DNA from 4 places in the Serratia plymuthica genome. Region 4 is predicted to be linked to each of the others. Evidence: predicted binding sites of a transcription regulator. Region 4 holds the regulator's gene; each other region holds the start of a gene.

The links. Region 4 encodes PurR, which represses purine synthesis genes. Its sites were predicted from a motif close to CANGCAAACGTTTGCNTG; they were not measured.
Region 1: a site for PurR is predicted at 2,286-2,303, ahead of JK621_RS16685 (nucleobase:cation symporter-2 family protein). Genes of this name have one in related genera too.
Region 2: a site for PurR is predicted at 2,733-2,750, ahead of carA (glutamine-hydrolyzing carbamoyl-phosphate synthase small subunit). Genes of this name have one in related genera too.
Region 3: a site for PurR is predicted at 1,741-1,758, ahead of JK621_RS08920 (nucleoside-specific channel-forming protein Tsx). Genes of this name have one in related genera too.

What each region holds. Positions count from the first base shown of each region.
Region 1 is NZ_CP068771.1:3,580,734-3,585,265, reverse strand. Features, by position in the region: gene recG (ATP-dependent DNA helicase RecG) at 1-846, shown strand, start outside; gene gltS (sodium/glutamate symporter) at 904-2,115, opposite strand; gene JK621_RS16685 (nucleobase:cation symporter-2 family protein) at 2,357-3,757, shown strand; gene JK621_RS16680 (AsmA family protein) at 3,889-4,532, shown strand, end outside.
Region 2 is NZ_CP068771.1:468,785-473,316, forward strand. Features, by position in the region: gene JK621_RS02220 (TauD/TfdA dioxygenase family protein) at 1-135, shown strand, start outside; gene JK621_RS02225 (glycosyltransferase) at 160-1,419, shown strand; gene dapB (4-hydroxy-tetrahydrodipicolinate reductase) at 1,682-2,503, shown strand; gene carA (glutamine-hydrolyzing carbamoyl-phosphate synthase small subunit) at 2,974-4,122, shown strand; gene carB (carbamoyl-phosphate synthase large subunit) at 4,279-4,532, shown strand, end outside.
Region 3 is NZ_CP068771.1:1,870,409-1,874,940, reverse strand. Features, by position in the region: gene JK621_RS08925 (hypothetical protein) at 464-643, shown strand; gene JK621_RS08920 (nucleoside-specific channel-forming protein Tsx) at 696-1,577, opposite strand; gene JK621_RS08915 (glycosyl transferase) at 1,972-2,850, opposite strand; gene JK621_RS08910 (hypothetical protein) at 3,059-3,331, opposite strand; gene yddG (aromatic amino acid DMT transporter YddG) at 3,404-4,297, opposite strand; gene JK621_RS08900 (APC family permease) at 4,389-4,532, opposite strand, start outside.
Region 4 is NZ_CP068771.1:2,021,836-2,026,367, reverse strand. Features, by position in the region: gene JK621_RS09675 (C40 family peptidase) at 1-658, shown strand, start outside; gene JK621_RS09670 (YnhF family membrane protein) at 861-950, opposite strand; gene purR (HTH-type transcriptional repressor PurR) at 1,275-2,300, shown strand; gene punR (DNA-binding transcriptional activator PunR) at 2,297-3,241, opposite strand; gene punC (purine nucleoside transporter PunC) at 3,364-4,532, shown strand, end outside.

The sequences.
Region 1 (4,532 bases), 1.6 Mb from region 4:
AAGGGCGAGGAGCAAGGCTTCCATGCCCACCAGTTGATCATGACCGCCACGCCCATCCCACGCACGCTGGCAATGACCGCCTATGCCGATCTCGATACCTCGGTGATCGACGAATTGCCGCCAGGCAGGACGCCGGTCACCACCGTCGCCATTCCAGACACCCGGCGCGCCGATATTATCCAGCGGGTAAAAAGCGCCTGCATGGAAGAAGGCCGACAGGCGTATTGGGTCTGTACGTTGATCGAAGAGTCGGAGTTGCTGGAAGCGCAGGCGGCGGAAGCCACCTGGGAAGAGCTGAAGGCTGCGCTGCCCGAACTGAAAGTCGCTCTGGTTCACGGCCGTATGAAGGCGCAGGAAAAACAGGCGGTCATGCAGGCCTTCAAACAGGGTGAGTTACAGCTGCTGGTGGCGACCACAGTGATCGAAGTCGGCGTCGACGTACCGAACGCCAGCCTGATGATTATCGAAAACCCGGAGCGGCTTGGGTTGGCGCAGCTGCATCAGCTGCGCGGCCGCGTTGGCCGTGGCGCAGTGGCATCGCATTGCGTGCTGTTGTACAAAACCCCGCTCAGCAAAACTGCGCAGAAACGTCTGCAGGTACTGCGCGACAGTAACGATGGCTTTGTGATTGCCCAGCGCGATCTGGAAATTCGTGGCCCAGGCGAGCTGCTTGGCACACGCCAGACCGGCAGTGCGGAGTTCAAGGTGGCCGATTTGCTGCGTGACCAGGCGATGATACCGGAAGTGCAGCGCGTCGCCCGCCATATTCATCAGCAGTACCCGGAACATGCCCGCGCCCTGATTGAACGCTGGCTGCCGGAGAAAGCGCGCTACTCCAACGCCTGACCCTCTGCCATAGACAAGGGCGCCAATGGCGCCCTTGCTTTACATCTCGAACGCTATTCAGCCCACCGCCGGGAATACCGGCAACAGCAGATACAGCTTAATCACGATCGCGTTGGCGATATCAATAAAGAACGCCCCCACCATCGGCACCACCAGAAACGCCAGATGCGATGGACCGAAGCGATCGGTAATCGCCTGCATATTGGCGATCGCCGTTGGCGTAGCGCCCATGCCAAAACCACAGTGTCCCGCAGCCAGTACCGCCGCGTCGTAGTTTTTGCCCATCACCCGATAAGTGACGAAAATTGCGTAGAGCGCCATCACCAGTGTCTGCACAGCCAGAATGGCCAGCATCGGCAGCGCCAGCGACGCCAGCTCCCACAGGCGCAGGCTCATCAGCGCCATGGCCAGGAACAGCGACAGGCTGACGTTCCCCAGCACCGACACCGCCCGTTCGAACACGGTGTAAAAACCGCTGAACGCCAGCGTATTGCTGAGGACCACCCCGACAAACAGCACACAGACAAAGTTTGGCAATTCAAACACCGTGCCATTCAACAAGCCGGCAATAAACTGCCCCAGGCTCAAGCAGATGGCGATCATCGCGATAGTTTCGATCATCACCAAAGAGGTGATCAGTCGACCGCTTTCCGGCTTTTCAAAACCGCTCGGTTGCACGCTGTCTTCCGGTGTGCCTTCCGGCGTAGAGGAGTGTTTCACCAGGTAACGCGCCACCGGGCCGCCGATCAGCCCGCCCAGCACCAGGCCGAAAGTCGCACAGGCCATCGCCACTTCCGTAGCGTTTTCAAATCCATAACGCTCGATGAACAGCTTGCTCCAGGCTGCGCCGGTACCATGACCGCCGGATAGCGTAATTGAACCGGCGATCAGGCCCATCAGCGGATCCAGACCCAGTATTTTCGCCATGCCGATGCCAATGGCGTTCTGCACCACCAACAGGCCCAGCACCACAAACAGGAACACCATTAGCGCTTTGCCGCCCGCGCGCAGCCGCGCCAGGTTGGCATTCAGGCCGATGGTGGCGAAGAAGGCCAGCATCAACGGGTCTTTCAGCGACATATCGAAGCTGATTTCCCAGTTAGCGAACTTTTTCAGGGCTAACAACAAGAGCGCCACCAGCAAACCACCGGCGACAGGTGCGGGAATAGTGTATTTTCGCAACAGCGGAATGCTTCTGACGCATTTGCCCCCAAGGAGCAGAACCAGCGTTGCCGCGACTAACGTGCCATAAGTATCGAGATGAAACATCCAGGTACTCCCTGTAACGGAAAAGATCCAATAAGAAATAATAAGTTATAGAAAACCGCTTAGTTTTTAAAACTTGATGAGGGTGGGATTAGAAGTAAAAAATGCTGAGAAGACAAGAAAAAATGAACAAAAATACGACATAGGCATTGATATCTCTGACGTAATATCAGGGCGCAACCGTTTGCTTTTGCGGGGTGGATCATTAAAATGCCTGCTTTGCCGTTTCTGGAAATGCCACATCATGACCATGCCATCCACCGAGCTTGATGCCGTGCAAAAAGCCGCCGTAACGCCCCACACCAGCGAACTGATTTACCGTCTGGAAGACCGCCCGCCGCTGCCGCAAACGCTGTTTGCCGCCGGTCAGCATCTGCTGGCGATGTTCGTGGCGGTTATCACCCCAGCGCTGTTGATCTGTCAGGCGCTCGGTCTGCCGGCACAGGATACTCAGCACATTATCAGCATGTCGCTGTTTGCCTCCGGCCTGGCCTCTATTTTGCAAATTAAAACCTGGGGGCCGGTCGGTTCGGGCCTGCTGTCGATTCAGGGCACCAGTTTTAACTTTGTTTCACCGCTGATTATGGGCGGGCTGGCGCTGAAAAACGGCGGTGCCGACGTCCCAACCATGATGGCTGCGCTATTCGGCACGCTGATGGTCGCCTCCTGCACCGAGATCTTGCTTTCCCGCGTGCTGCACCTGGCGCGACGCATCATCACCCCGCTGGTCTCCGGTATTGTGGTGATGATTATCGGGTTGTCGCTGATTCAGGTTGGGCTGACCTCCATCGGCGGCGGCTATGCCGCGATAAGCGATCACAGTTTCGGCGCACCGAAAAACCTGCTGCTGGCCGGCGCGGTATTGGCGGTGATTATTCTGCTTAACCGCCAGCGCAACCCGTACCTGCGCGTCGCCTCGCTGGTGATCGCCATGGCGGTCGGCTACCTGCTGGCCTGGGCGATGGACATGCTGCCGGCAAGCCAGCCGGCTCCGCAAACGGCGGCGGTCACCCTTCCGATCCCGCTGTATTATGGCCTGGGCTTTGACTGGAGCCTGCTGCTGCCGCTGATGCTGATCTTTATGGTCACCTCACTGGAAACCATCGGCGACATCACCGCCACCTCAGACGTGTCGGAACAGCCGGTCAGCGGCCCCTTGTATATGAAACGCCTGAAAGGCGGCGTGCTGGCCAACGGCCTGAACTCGATGCTGTCGGCAGTATTCAACACCTTCCCCAACTCCTGTTTTGGTCAGAACAACGGCGTGATCCAACTGACCGGGGTTGCCAGCCGTTACGTCGGCTTTGTGGTGGCGTTGATGCTGATCGCGCTGGGCTTGTTCCCGGCAGTGGCCAATTTCGTGCAGCATATTCCTGAACCGGTGCTTGGCGGCGCTACCCTGGTGATGTTCGGCACCATCGCCGCCTCCGGCGTGCGTATCGTGTCGCGCGAAAGGCTGAACCGCCGCGCGATCATGATCATGGCGCTGTCGCTGGCCGTCGGCATGGGTGTTTCCCAGCAACCGTTGATCCTGCAGTTCGCGCCCGACTGGCTGAAAACCCTGCTCTCTTCAGGCATTGCCGCCGGCGGCATCACCGCCATCGTGCTCAACCTGGTGTTCCCGCACGAACACCAGAAGCCATAATCCACCGCGCTGCCTGCCACAAACGGCCGCTTGCGGCCGTTTTTTATTGCCTATCAGACCATTGCACTTGAGATGCCCGGCCAATTGCGGCATAAACAGGGTATCTTTTTTGACCGACGCGGATGTAGACGATGAAATTTATCGGAAAACTGTTGCTGACGTTGCTGCTGCTGGTAGTGCTTGCCATTGTGCTGTTGTACGTCGTGGGGCAAACCGGCTGGGCGGCGGGTTGGTTAAGCCGTTGGATCAGCGATAACAGCGAATACCGCCTGTCGGTGGCAAAAATCTCGCACTCATGGAATCAACCGGGCCAAATCAGCCTGGAAGACGTCAAACTGGCCAAAAATAATCAGCCGCAGGCGTTGGTCGCCAAACGGGTAGATCTCGGCCTGAGCCTGCGCCAAATTACCGAACCGCGCTATTTTCACAGCGTAACGCTGCGCGACGGCACGCTTGCCGTTCAGCCGCAGACCGCGACACTGCCGGTACAGGCCGATGTGTTGCAGTTGAGCAATATGGCGCTGCAGTCCAGCGATGAAACCTGGCAGCTGAACGCGCAGCAGGTCAATGCCGGCATTACGCCCTGGCAGCCCAAAGCCGGACATCTGCTGGGAGAAAACAATCAGTTCCAGTTCAGCGCCGGCTCGATGACGCTGAACGGTATCCCGGCTTCGCAGGTGCTGGTACAGGGTGAGCTTAAACAGAACCAGCTGAAGCTCAACAACTTCGGCGCCGATCTGGCGCAGGGTGACCTGACCGGAGTAGCCAGCCGCGC
Region 2 (4,532 bases), 1.6 Mb from region 4:
GCGGATAACTTCTCGCTGCTGCACGGACGGGAAGGTTTCACCGCCCGCTCCGCCCGTCATCTGCAGCGCGTGCATATTCAGAGCAACCCGGTGTGCGCCAACCTGGCGCTGAAGCCGGCCAACGCGGAGGCGTAACGGGACATTATGGCAAGAATACTGATGGCGGCGGTCGCCACCCCGGGGCACGTTTACCCGATGTTGGCTATCGCCCGGCACTTGATTGCCCAGGGCCACCGGGTGCGAGTGATGACCGGTGCGCTGTTCCGCGAACGCGCCGAAGCGGTGGGCGCGCAGTTTGTGCCTTTCGATGCGCAGGTGGATTTCGATTATCGTTACCTGGAGCAGCATTTTCCCGAACGCGCCGCGCTGCCGCCGGGCAATGCGCAGATGGCGCTGGCGCTGAAAGATTTCTTCGCCGCGCCGATCCCGTTGCTGGACCGGCAACTCAGGGCGGCGATAGCCGCCGAGGCGACCGATCTGCTGATGGTGGAAAACTGCTTTTACGGGGTATTGCCGCTGTTGCAGGCAAGCGACCGCCTGCCGGTGATCGGCATTGGCGTGACGCCGTTGTCGTATTCTTCACGCGACTCCATCTTCTACGGGCCGCGCATTCCCCCGGCGCTGTTGCCGCGCGAACTGCAACGCGAACAACTGGTGGACGAAGCCACTCGCGCGTTGATCGATGAGGTACAACAGCGTTTCAATTCCGCGATGGTGCAATCCGGCGGCAGGGCGCTGCAACAGCCGTTCACGGATGCGTTGATAGGCGGCTGCAATCGCTTTTTGCAACTGGCTACCCCGGCGCTGGAGTATCCGCGTGAGGATCTGCCGGCAAGTGTGCGATTTATCGGCCCGTTGCGCGGTGCGGTGGCGGCACAGCAAGGCGGGGACGAGTGGGATGAAACGGATCCTCGCCCGTTGGTTATCGTGACGCAGGGTACGCTGGCGAATGTCGATCTGCGCCAGTTGATTGTTCCGACGCTAAAAGCGCTGGCCGGGTTACCGGTGCGGGTGCTGGCGACCAGCGGCGGCCGCCCGGTTGACGGCGTGCTGGCGCAACTGCCGGACAACGCCAGAGTACGGCAGTTTATCTCTTTCGAGCACTGGCTGCCGCAGGCGGCGTTGTTGGTCACCAATGGCGGTTATGGCTCGATCAACTACGCGCTGGATCATGGCGTGCCCCTGATTGTCGCCGGTACCGGCGAAGATAAGCTCGAGGCGGCCTCTCGGGTGGTGGCTGCGGGCTGCGGGATTAACCTGCACACCAGCGAGCCGGATGAGGCGCAATTGCGGCAGGCCGTGCAGCAGCTCCTGTCGCAGCCGGTTTATCGGCAGCGTGCGGCGTTGGTACAGGCCGACTATGCCTGCCATGATGCATTGGCGGCGATTGCCGAAGAGGTGGCAGCCTTAACCGCCTGAAAGCCGTCATCGAGTTTCTCCGGGCGCCCTTTGCGGCGCCTTTTTTATGCATATATCTCTCATCAAATTTGCATGATTATGTACAATTGAAAAACGGGTTTTATTTGACCGATTGTTAACCTATTGACAACATTACTGATGAAAAGCGGGGGATATCATAATTTTCTAATTATGAAATGAATCTTCTGGCGGTGATCCTGTGGGGCAGTTACCCTAAACTTATAGCCTATGGAGTAGGCGTCTAATCAAGAAGAGAGCAAGCATGACTGATTCACAAATCCGCATTGCGATTGCGGGTTCCGGCGGCCGCATGGGGCGCCAATTGATCCAGGCGGTACATCAGGCGCAGGGCGTGGTGCTGGGGGCTGCGGTGTCGCGTCCGGGTTCAAGCCTGATCGGCACCGATGCCGGTGAACTGGCGGGCGTGGGCGCGCTGGGCATTACCGTCAGCGACAGCCTGGAAAAGGTGGTCGATGACTTCGATATTCTGATCGACTTCACCCGGCCGGAGAGCTCGCTGGCGTACCTGGCTTTCTGCGTCGAACATCACAAGGCGATTGTGATCGGCACCACCGGTTTTGACGATGCAGGCAAAGAGGCTATCCGCGCCGCCGCCCAGCAGATTGGCATCGTGTTCGCCGCCAACTTCAGCGTGGGCGTCAATCTGGTGCTGAAACTGTTGGAAAAAGCCGCTCAGGTGATGGGCGATTACACCGACATTGAGATTGTTGAGGCGCACCACCGCCATAAAGTGGATGCCCCTTCGGGCACGGCGTTGGCCATGGGCGAGGCGATTGCCGGCGCGCTGGGGCGTGACCTGAAAGAGTGCGCCGTCTATGCGCGCGAAGGTTATACCGGCGAACGCGATCCCAAGAGCATAGGCTTCGCCACCATTCGTGCCGGCGATATCGTCGGGGAGCATACCGCGATGTTTGCCGACATCGGAGAACGGGTAGAAATCACCCATAAGGCCTCCAGTCGCATGACTTTTGCCACTGGTGCGGTTCGGGCAGCATCCTGGTTGCATGATCGCGATAAAGGCCTGTTTGATATGCGTGACGTGCTCGGATTGGACCAGTTATAATCGATTTGAATACCATCGTGATGTGGTTGTATTTATCATAAGGCTATGATTAACGGACAATAATTTTATTGTCCTTTTTTTTAACATTGAAAATGAAGCATTGACCTATTTTTCTTTAATTAATTATTATTTTTTATAGTTTACTTGTGTTTTGTGGCGAGTAATTTCCCTGAAAGATACTTTTTAACCGATAACAGACCTTTGGAAAGGTGTTTTTTTGTCATTCTTCCTCGCAACCGTTTACCCACCCGAGTTTAGCTGTGTTTTTATGGCTGCTGACCCTATTAAACGTCGAGAAGTGCAAAAATAAGAGAAAAAATGGCGCTTTGGCTAGACAAGTGGAGCACTCATCATTAAAATGCGCCCAATTTGCCAAAAATTGGCCTTGATGGCGGTTTTTGCATTGATTTAGATCGCGATATCTGAATTAATATGCAGATATTGTGATTGATTATTCCTCGGAGGGTGTTTTGATTAAGTCAGCGCTATTGGTTCTGGAAGACGGAACCCAATTCCACGGTCGGGCCATCGGGGCAGAGGGTACGGCAGTGGGGGAAGTGGTCTTCAATACGTCGATGACCGGCTATCAAGAAATCCTCACTGATCCTTCCTACTCTCGCCAGATCGTTACTCTTACTTATCCTCATATCGGCAATGTCGGCACCAATGCTTCCGACGAAGAATCCTCCGCGGTACACGCCCAAGGCCTTGTCATTCGTGATCTCCCTTTGATTGCCAGCAACTACCGCAGCGAAGAAGGCCTGTCAGAATACCTGAAGCGTCATAACATCGTGGCGATTGCCGATATCGATACCCGCAAGCTGACCCGCCTGCTGCGCGAGAAAGGCGCACAGAACGGCTGCATCATCGCCGCCGATTCACCGGACGCCGCGCTGGCGCTGGCCAAGGCGCAGGGTTTCCCGGGTTTGAAAGGGATGGATCTGGCGAAAGAAGTGACCACCAAAGAAGCCTACAGCTGGCAGCAGGGTAGCTGGACGCTTGAAGGCGACCTGCCGGAAACCAAGCCGGCCTCCGAGCTGCCGTTCCACGTGGTGGCTTACGACTACGGCGCCAAGCGCAACATCTTGCGCATGTTGGTGGATCGCGGCTGCCGCCTGACGGTAGTGCCGGCGCAGACCCCGGCAGATGAAGTATTGAAGATGAATCCGGACGGCATTTTCCTGTCCAACGGCCCGGGCGACCCGGAGCCTTGCGATTACGCCATCACCGCCATCAAACAGTTCCTGGAAACCGACATTCCGGTGTTCGGCATCTGCCTCGGCCACCAGCTGCTGGCGCTGGCCAGCGGTGCGAAAACCGTGAAGATGAAGCTGGGTCACCACGGCGGTAACCATCCGGTGAAAGATCTGGATAACGACTGCGTGATGATCACCGCACAGAACCACGGTTTTGCGGTGGACGAAAATAACCTGCCGGCCGAACTGCGCGTCACGCACAAATCGCTGTTTGACCACACGGTGCAGGGCATTCACCGCACCGATAAAGCGGCGTTCAGCTTCCAGGGCCACCCGGAAGCCAGCCCGGGCCCGCACGACGCTGCGCCGCTGTTCGACCACTTTATCGAACTGATCGAGACTTACCGTTCTAACGCCAAATAATCAAGAACATGTTTAGTCTCGTCGCGAGCGAAGGTCAGGCAAGGAAAAAATAGGCGAAAAAGCAGCGTTTACACTCAGTAAATGAGCATTTTGAGCCGGTTTTGACGAAGCATCACCGAGAGCAGCAGAGAGTAAACGGGTTCGAGGAGCGAAAAAATGCCAAAACGTACTGATATAAAAAGCATCCTGATCCTCGGCGCTGGCCCGATCGTTATCGGCCAGGCGTGTGAGTTCGACTACTCGGGTGCCCAGGCTTGTAAAGCGCTGCGTGAAGAGGGTTACCGCGTCATTCTGGTCAACTCCAACCCGGCCACCATCATGACCGACCCGGAAATGGCCGATGCGACCTACATCGAGCCGATCCACTGGGAAGTGGTGCGCAAGATCATCGAAAAAGAGCGCCCGGATGC
Region 3 (4,532 bases), 150 kb from region 4:
TAACTTCCTGCCTGGGGTATTACATTAACTATAGCGGTAATTCCCCCCATAAAGGATAAGGAAAACTCCGAGATTGTGAGCAGTGAAAAGGCGGCCGGGCCGGCCAGAGCAAGGAGAGCGATGAGAGATTGTTCCGGCCAAAACAATTCGAAAAAACCGAGCTTCGCGACGAAATTTTTCTTGCAGCGAAATAAGCCTTCCAGTAGTTTGGAAAGGTAACAAAAAGAGTTAGTTTGCTCTTTTTCGTCGCACCTCAAATCTTATTTTATCGTCCAGAATGATAAACTGAATGCTTCCCGCCTCTCCGTGCGGGATTCTTTTTTTACTAAATTTGACGTCTGTCGCACCGTCCTGGTGCTTTATGTTGAGATTTGGTAGCCAATACTTTAAATTCAGCGTCTGAGAAACCTTAACCTCCCGCGGTGGCCAGTTGGCAACGGGTGGGCGTTCAGGAGCAAAAGACATGCAAATGACCCTCATGGAATATATCACTCAGCACTTTAACGGCGATCTTCACCGCTACGCTCAATCCGAAGGCGTGAGCAGTGAACAAATTATCCATTGGATCGATAATGAATGCCATGTAATCAAAGGACGATTATTTATGCCGGTGAGACATTTACCGGGTGAACAAGCGCAGTGATAACAAAAAAACCCCGCAAAGCGGGGTTTTCTGTTTCTGATACCACGGAAAATCAGAAGTTATAACCGGCCACGAGGTAATAGGCCCAGCCAGTAGATTTGATTGGGCCCTGCGGCGTACCGATCTCCGAGCCATCTTGCCACTGGCCGCCGTTATGGAAGTAACGGGCCACGAACGAGTAGTGCCAGTGATCGTAATTCAGCGCCAGAATGTGGCTGGAAGCAATCGAGTTGCTGGTGCGAACCTGTTTGCCGGTGCCGTCGGTCCAGTGACTGTCTTTGCCCAAATCGGAACCGAAGTCAAAGTTGGTGAAGCCGATGTAGCTCAGGTTTCCGCCCCACAGTTGGGTCAACGGCACAAAGTATTTCACCTTGAAGCGGTAACCATCCCAGCTGTTCTCGTTGGCAGCCTGATAGTTTTCCCACTGGTATTTGGCATAGATGTTCATCGACAGGCTCATCGGCAGGCCGGTATCGATGTCCGTACCCAGGCCCATGTACCAGGTATTCTGGCGGCCGTCGGCGTTATGGCCCAGGTCATAGATATAGTTGTTGGCGAAGTACCATTCTTTGAACGGCCCGAAGCTCAGATCGGTGCCGGTCAGCTTGTCGATGGAGAAGCGCGGCTCAATCTCCATAAACAGCGGTGAACCCTTGTCCCAAATCCCGCGGTCCGGCGTGTTGCCGACACCGAAGAACTTAGGCACATCGACGTAACCATAGAAATCGAACCAATCTTTTTTGGCGAAGGCTTCGTATTCAAGATACAGATCGTTGTTCAACTGCGGCCCGAAACGGGTGTGGTAGCTGCCCACCACGTTAACGCTTTGATGCCACCAATCCGAGACGAATTGGCTGTCTTTGCTATCAGCCATTGATGATGCACTGTAAGACGTTGCGAGCAATACGCCTGCTGCTAGAGCTATTTTTTTCATTTTTATTACCACATGCTTAAAGGGCCATTTCCTGCCCGTTAGAAAAGATGACAATGAGTCTGACGACACCTGGCGTTGCCCCCGCTGACTGTTTCTCGGCGACGCGCGCATTATAGAAATCACTGAGTGTAATAATCTGTGATCCAGTTATGCATTTTGCGAATAGGTAATCGATTGCGTTCACATTTGTCAAATTATGTTTCATGCAAATTCACGATCGATGTGATTTTTGTCATGCACGGCGATTTATAAAGCAGTTTTTGTGCCAATTGTGTACGACACCCAAAATAAATGCAGATGACATTTTCGAGGTTAAAAAGCCGGAACGAATTGACCGGCAGAGAGGGAGGGACAGGCAAGATGAGAGCGTTGGCGATGGAAAGCACCGGCAGCGTTAACCGAACATAGTGCTGAACATACGCTGCAGAAAGGGTTTCTTCTTGCGGGTAATGGTATTGCCGTCATACCGCTTTTGCGATTGCTTGTTAAAGTGACCGAAAAGCTGCGGATTGCGGTACTGCTCCAGGGTGTAACCCGCCGCCAGCGCTTCGTGATAGTACTGCTCAAACAGTTCACGCAGATCGTCGCGGTAATGGCTGTAAATTTTGCCGTCAAACCAATGACAACGGTTTTCGGATTGCAGGCGTGGCAGCGAGAAGCGGTGAGAAAACTGGCTCCCCATGTCTGAGTAATGCAATGCCTTTAACGCTTCCAGCGGCAAGTCGTCACCGTCGAGATTGCTATACTCCGGCGCCAGGGGTTCAACATATTCAGGATGTTGTTCAAAGAACTGCTGCATCTTTTTATGGCCATGCCGATCACGGCGCAATTCTTCGAGCGGCGGCAGAAAATGCGCCGCGGCTTCGCAATCCCACAGCATTTCCCCCAGCCGTAAATCCTTGCCGATGCCCGACGCTAATACGGCTTTCCCCTCTTCCATTGGATGATGCCAAATCTCCGCAATGTCGCTGAGATACAAAACATCGGCATCCGAATAGAATGCGCGCCCCTGAAAATTACAGAATGCAGGAATCCCCCAGCGGAACGCCGAAAAAGGGGTAGCCCAGCATTCCGTATTCCAACCCGCGCCGGCGCCGTTGGAGTGCCAGAAACTGGCAGGATCCCGCGAAAGCCTCATCCATTCGATATGGACGGGAATGGATGCATGTTTGCGCAGGCTATATTCCAGAACCATCATCTGTTCCAGATCGCAATCATTCGGATCACAACCAATAAAAACAAGCGCGGTATTTGCCGGTTGAGTCATGGTCATTCAGTCAACATCCCTATAAGCCACATCATTCTGTAATATTAACAACAACTATCAGAATATTCTAATGGCGAATAGAAACCCTTATCATTCCCTTTAAGGTCAGAAAACAATAATTTTACGCAATCCATTGAATTTTAAAAACAAATAACCAAATCAATCGGGCGTGCCCGCCCTTATTTTGAGAAAATACAGAACGGATGCTCACTCTTCAGCGTGCCCCCGGCACCGCTTTGGCAATATTTTCCTGGCGGAAGACCACTTCCTGCCCCGGAGCCACCTCCCACTCTTTAGGGGGAATGTCCACCTTCGGCGCAGCGGCAACCACGGAGCCGAAAATCAACTTGCCTTCCCGGCGCAGAATGCCGACATCAAGCTGGTACTCATGGCGCAAGTTAGCGGTGGTCAGGCGCACAGTATCACCGCGCATATAGTTTTCATCGTCAATCACTGGCTGCTGAATGAATTGGATATCGTCTCTCATTTTTATGTTCCTTCAGGCACAATCGATAGTTAAATTCTAGCCCACTATCCCAGGGTCGACTGAAAATTTCCGTTACTTTCCACGGGTTGCCCGCCAGCAGATCAGCGAACCGAGCGTGACCATCGCCACGCCCTGCCAGAAAGTGACCGTCAGCGACGTATCGAGCACCAGCGCGGCAAATACCGCCGACAGCACCGGCGTAAAATAGGATACCGTCGCCAGCAGCGTCATGTTGCCGTGCAAAATACCGACGTTCCACGCCGCGTAGCCGGCCCCCATCGCCATACCGGCACACAGCAGCGTCAGGGTCACCGGCCAGGTAAACTGCATGCCGCTTTCGTCGCTGAAGGCATATTTCAGCCACAGCGCCACGGCGGTCAGCGTAATAAACAGCACCACGCCGTTGCTGCCCTGCGCAATTTTTTTGGTCAGGTTGCAATACAGCGCCCAAATCACTGCGCCGCCAAAAGCCAGCGAATAACTCAGCGGGTTACTGCGTACATTCGCCAGCATCTGCGCCGGCGACCATCCGCCCTCGCCGCTCATGATCCAGCCAATGCCGAACAGCGACAGCAACAGCCCGGGCAACAGCCACCATTTGGCTTTCTGCCCGTTGAACACCAGCGCCATCAGCACGGTAAAACAGGGCCAGAGATAGTTGATCATCCCCACTTCTATCGCCTGCAGACGGGTATTGGCATAGCCCAGCGACAGCGACAGGCAGATCTCATAGCTGACGAACAGCAGGCTGCCGAGGATCAGATAAAGACGGGGAAAATGGCGCAAATTCGGCAAACGCAGCACCAGCAGCAGAAACACCGCGCTGACGCTGTAGATCATCGCCGCGCCGCCAATCGGCCCCAGCCCTTCGCTGACGCTGCGTATCAGACCGACGACGCTGCTCCACAGCAGGATCGCCAATAAACCGAACAGCGTGGCTTTATGCTGGATGGGTAAAGGAAACATGAAGAGGGTCCAATGGATTATTTTTTATCAGAATTTTCACTCTACTGCCGGGCGGCAGAAAAAGAAAGGCGGGAAACCCCGCCTGATTTCGTTATTGCTGCGGCTGCCGCTCAAACTGCGGCGGTGGCTGGCGGAAACGCCGGGTGAGGTACACCAGATATCCAAAGCCCAGCGCTGCCCAGATCAGCCCCATAGTCAGAGAACTTTTTTCCAGGTTCAACCACAGTACCGCCAC
Region 4 (4,532 bases):
CAAAAAAGTGAAAGTCACTGCTACGCCAAAAACTGCCAAGGTTTCCAAAGCCAAAACAGAAAAAACCGCTAAAAAGATCGTTAGCGCCAAATCGAAACACTCAACCCAGAAAATAGCCAAAATCAAAGTAACCCCACCGAAAAAGGGCTACAAAAAAGGCTATGGCCGCCATCGGGAAGCCGGTATGGCCACCGCCAAACTGGTGCGTGACGATAAGCCATTGAAACTCAGCCCGGCGCACAAAAAGCGCTATCAGCACGCCAAGCAAACCGCCATGGCCAAGCTGATGGATCAAATGGGCAAACCTTATCGCTGGGGCGGCACCTCGCCAAGAACCGGTTTCGACTGCAGCGGCCTGATTTATTACGCCTATAAAGACGTCGTGAAAATCAAGATGCCGCGTACCGCCAACGAAATGTATCACCTGCGCGATGCGGCGCCGATCAAGAAAAACGAACTGGAAAGCGGTGACCTGGTGTTCTTCCGCATCAACAACCGCGGCATGGCCGATCATGTCGGCGTCTATCTGGGCAACGGCAAATTCATTCAGTCACCGCGTACCGGCGAGGAAATCCGTATCAGCCAGTTGGACAACGACTACTGGCAAAACCACTATATCGGCGCACGCCGTGTAGTAACGCCGAAAACCATTCGATAATATCCTCCGCGGCTGGCGCTCTCCCGCCGGCCGCCCTCCTCGCAAGCGACGCCTTCTGTGCTTTCACCGCGCTCTGAGAACAGTTTTGCGAACCCGCAGGTGAAATTTCCGGGCATTGGTGTGGCTGGAGGCTTGCAAGAAGACGTAATGGCAGGAAAACGCGAACAGGCGCAGCGAGCTGCGCCTGTGTTACAACCGGGGATCAGTTCAACGCCGCAGTGAAGCTAAAAGCAATAATAACGGCCAGCGCGCACACAGTCGTGAACAGTGACATTTTCAGATCGGTATCCATTACAACTCCTTTTCAGACGGGATTTCCCAAGGGTAAAAGGCACACAATTAATGCGTCAACCCATTTTCCCACAGTTAGACAATAAAATCTTGTTATCATTTCCCGGTTTATAATACTGATTACCTCTTCCACTTTGGCTCAATATGGGACAAAATTCGCAGTTCACAACTGCGTACCGGCAAAAATGCCCCTCCTGACCAAGCGCTGACGACTTCAACACACTAAAAACTCAGCTTCGTTTATTTGGAAGAAGGATCTACGCAGGCAAACGATTAACATCACACTTACATGCTGCAACATGTGAGTTCAGGAGTCATTCTTTACATGGCAACGATTAAAGATGTGGCCAAACGCGCTGGCGTTTCCACCACCACCGTTTCGCACGTCATCAATAAGACTCGTTTCGTCGCCGAAGAGACCAAAGCGGCCGTTGGGGCCGCGATCAAAGAGCTGCACTATTCTCCCAGCGCCGTGGCGCGCAGCCTGAAGGTCAATCACACCAAATCTATTGGCCTGCTGGCCACCTCCAGCGAAGCGCCCTATTTCGCCGAAGTGATCGAGGCGGTGGAAAACAGCTGCTACAGCAAAGGCTATACGCTGATCCTGTGTAATTCGCACAATAACCTGGACAAGCAACGCGCTTATCTGGCGATGCTGGCGCAAAAACGCGTCGACGGCCTGCTGGTGATGTGCTCTGAATACCCGGATCAATTGCTGGGGATGCTGGAAGATTACCGTAATATCCCCATGGTGGTCATGGACTGGGGCGCCGCACGCGGTGATTTTACCGATACCATCATCGATAACGCCTTCGAAGGCGGTTATCTGGCCGGCCGCTATCTGATCGAGCGTGGTCACCGCGATATTGGCGCCATTCCGGGCCAGTTGGCGCGCAATACCGGCGGCGGCCGCCATCAGGGCTTTTTGAAAGCCATGGAAGAAGCCAATATCGAGGTGCGCGACGAGTGGATTGTTCAGGGCGACTTCGAACCGGAATCCGGCTACAAGGCCATGCATCAGATATTGTCGCAGAAACAACGCCCGACGGCGGTATTCTGCGGCGGCGACATCATGGCGATGGGCGCTATCTGCGCCGCCGATGAACTGGGGCTGCGAGTACCGCAGGACATTTCAGTCATCGGCTACGATAACGTGCGCAACGCGCGCTATTTCACCCCGGCGCTGACGACGATCCACCAGCCCAAAGAGCGTTTGGGTGAGATGGCGTTCACCATGCTGCTGGATCGCATCATCAGCAAGCGTGAAGAGTCGCAGGTCATTGAAGTGCATCCGAAGCTGGTTGAACGCCGCTCGGTCGCCGACGGCCCCTTTATCGATTACCGCCGCTAGTCGCCAGCGCCGGGAACCAAGGCGGTTTCCGGCGCCACTTCGCTCAGCCATTCCTGGTTCAAGGTTTCACTGTCCCCCAGGTAGTCCAGTAACCAGGCCATCGCCGGCGATGGGGTATTCTGCTGCCAGGTCAGGCAGCATGGGCTGGCGGGAAACGGCTGTTGCAGTTGCAGCGCCACCAACTCGCCGCGTTGTACCAACGGCAGCACCTGATGCGCCGGCATCATGCCGACACACAAGCCAGCGCACAAGCAATCCACCGCCGATGCCCAATCCGGCACCACCAACCGCCGCTGGTTGTCCAGCGTCCAGGTGACCCGTTTGGGCAGATTGCGCGAGGTATCCTCCAGACACAGGGAAGGAAAAGGCCGGAGCTGATCGTCGTTCAGCAGGCCCTCCAACGCCGCCAATGGATGCTGCGGGCTGGCGACACACAACCAGCGCATATCGCCCATGTCACGAAAGGCAAAACCGCCGCCGACAGGCACCGCTCGCGTAGCGCCGATCGCCATATCGGCGCGGCCGTCCACCAACGCATCCCAGACGCCGTTAAACACTTCCGGTTGGATCAGCAGCTCAACATCGGGGAAATGGCGGTAAAAATCCAACACCAGCTGTCGGCTGCGCTGCGGCTTGACGATGATATCCACCGCAATTTTTAATTGGCCGCGCCAACCATTGGCCACCTGCTGGCACTGCCTGCGCGTGTCGAGCATTTTTTTGATGACACCGCGCGCCTCCTGAATAAATAACAGGCCGGCCGGCGTCAGTTCTACATCACGATGACGCCGTTCAAATAACGGCACCGCCAACCATTGTTCCAGTTGCCGAACGGTATAGCTCACCGCCGAAGGCACCCGGTGCAGTTCCTGCGCCGCCGCGCTGAAGCTGCCGGTGCGGGCGACCGCGTCCACGACATCAAGAGAATATTCAGACCACATGGTTTGCCTTCAATTTTTTTAACAGCACTTCGCAAATATTACCGTTTCACAAGCAGAGATCCAGCCGGATACACTTGCCGGCGCTAAAAACCTGCGACAATAAAATATTAATGAGAAATACCATGCGAAATTCCTTTGGTTTTATGTTCTATCTTGCCGGCCTGAGCATGCTGGGTTACCTGGCCACCGACATGTATCTGCCCGCCTTTGGCGCCATGCAGCTGGATCTGCAAATTTCCGCCGGTGCAATCAGCGCCAGCCTGAGCATTTTCCTGGCCGGTTTTGCCTTTGCTCAACTGCTCTGGGGGCCGCTCTCCGATAATTTGGGCCGTAAACCCGTGCTGCTGATTGGCCTGGCGCTGTTTGCCCTGGGCTGCCTCGGCATGCTGTGGGTACAGAATGCCGTCCAGTTGTGGTCATTGCGCTTTATTCAGGCGATCGGCGTGTGCTCAGCCGCCGTCACCTGGCAAGCGTTGGTCATTGACCGCTACCGTGAAGGCAAGGCCAATCGCGTATTCGCCACCATTATGCCGCTGGTGGCACTTTCGCCAGCGCTGGCGCCGCTGGTCGGCGCCTGGCTGCTGAACCACATGGGATGGCGGGCAATTTTCGCCGTTCTGCTGGGTATCACCGTCATTTTGCTGCTGCCTACGCTGTTACTGAAGGAAAGCGCCAAAAGCGCGCCATTGGCCACTCGGAAAAACACCCTGAGCTTCTTCCAACTGCTGAAATCGCCGGTATTCAGCGGTAACGTCACCATCTTTGCCGCCTGCTCTGCCGGCTTTTTTGCCTGGCTCACCGGCTCGCCGTTTATTCTTGGCGATATGGGTTACAGCCCCAATGACATTGGCCTGAGCTATGTCCCGCAGACGCTGGCATTCTTATTGGGCGGTTACGGTTGCCGTACGGCGTTAAATCGCATCAATGGCAACACCCTGCTGCCGTGGCTGCTGGTAGGTTATGGCATCAGCATGGTGGCGTTATATCTGGTAGCAACAATGACCGAGCCTACGCTGACCACATTATTGATTCCATTCTGTCTAATGGCGCTGGTCAACGGAGCCTGCTACCCGATCGTAGTGGCGAATGCGTTGATGCCCTTCCCGGAAGGCACCGGCAAAGCCGCAGCCCTGCAAAATACATTGCAGTTGGGTTTATGCTTTGTCGCCAGCCTATTGGTTTCGGCCTTTATTGCCCAACCGCTGTTGGCGACGGTAACGGTAATGGTTTCAACGGTGGTATTGGCCGCGTTGGGGTATATGTTGCAACGGGGAAAAGTGATTGATGATGC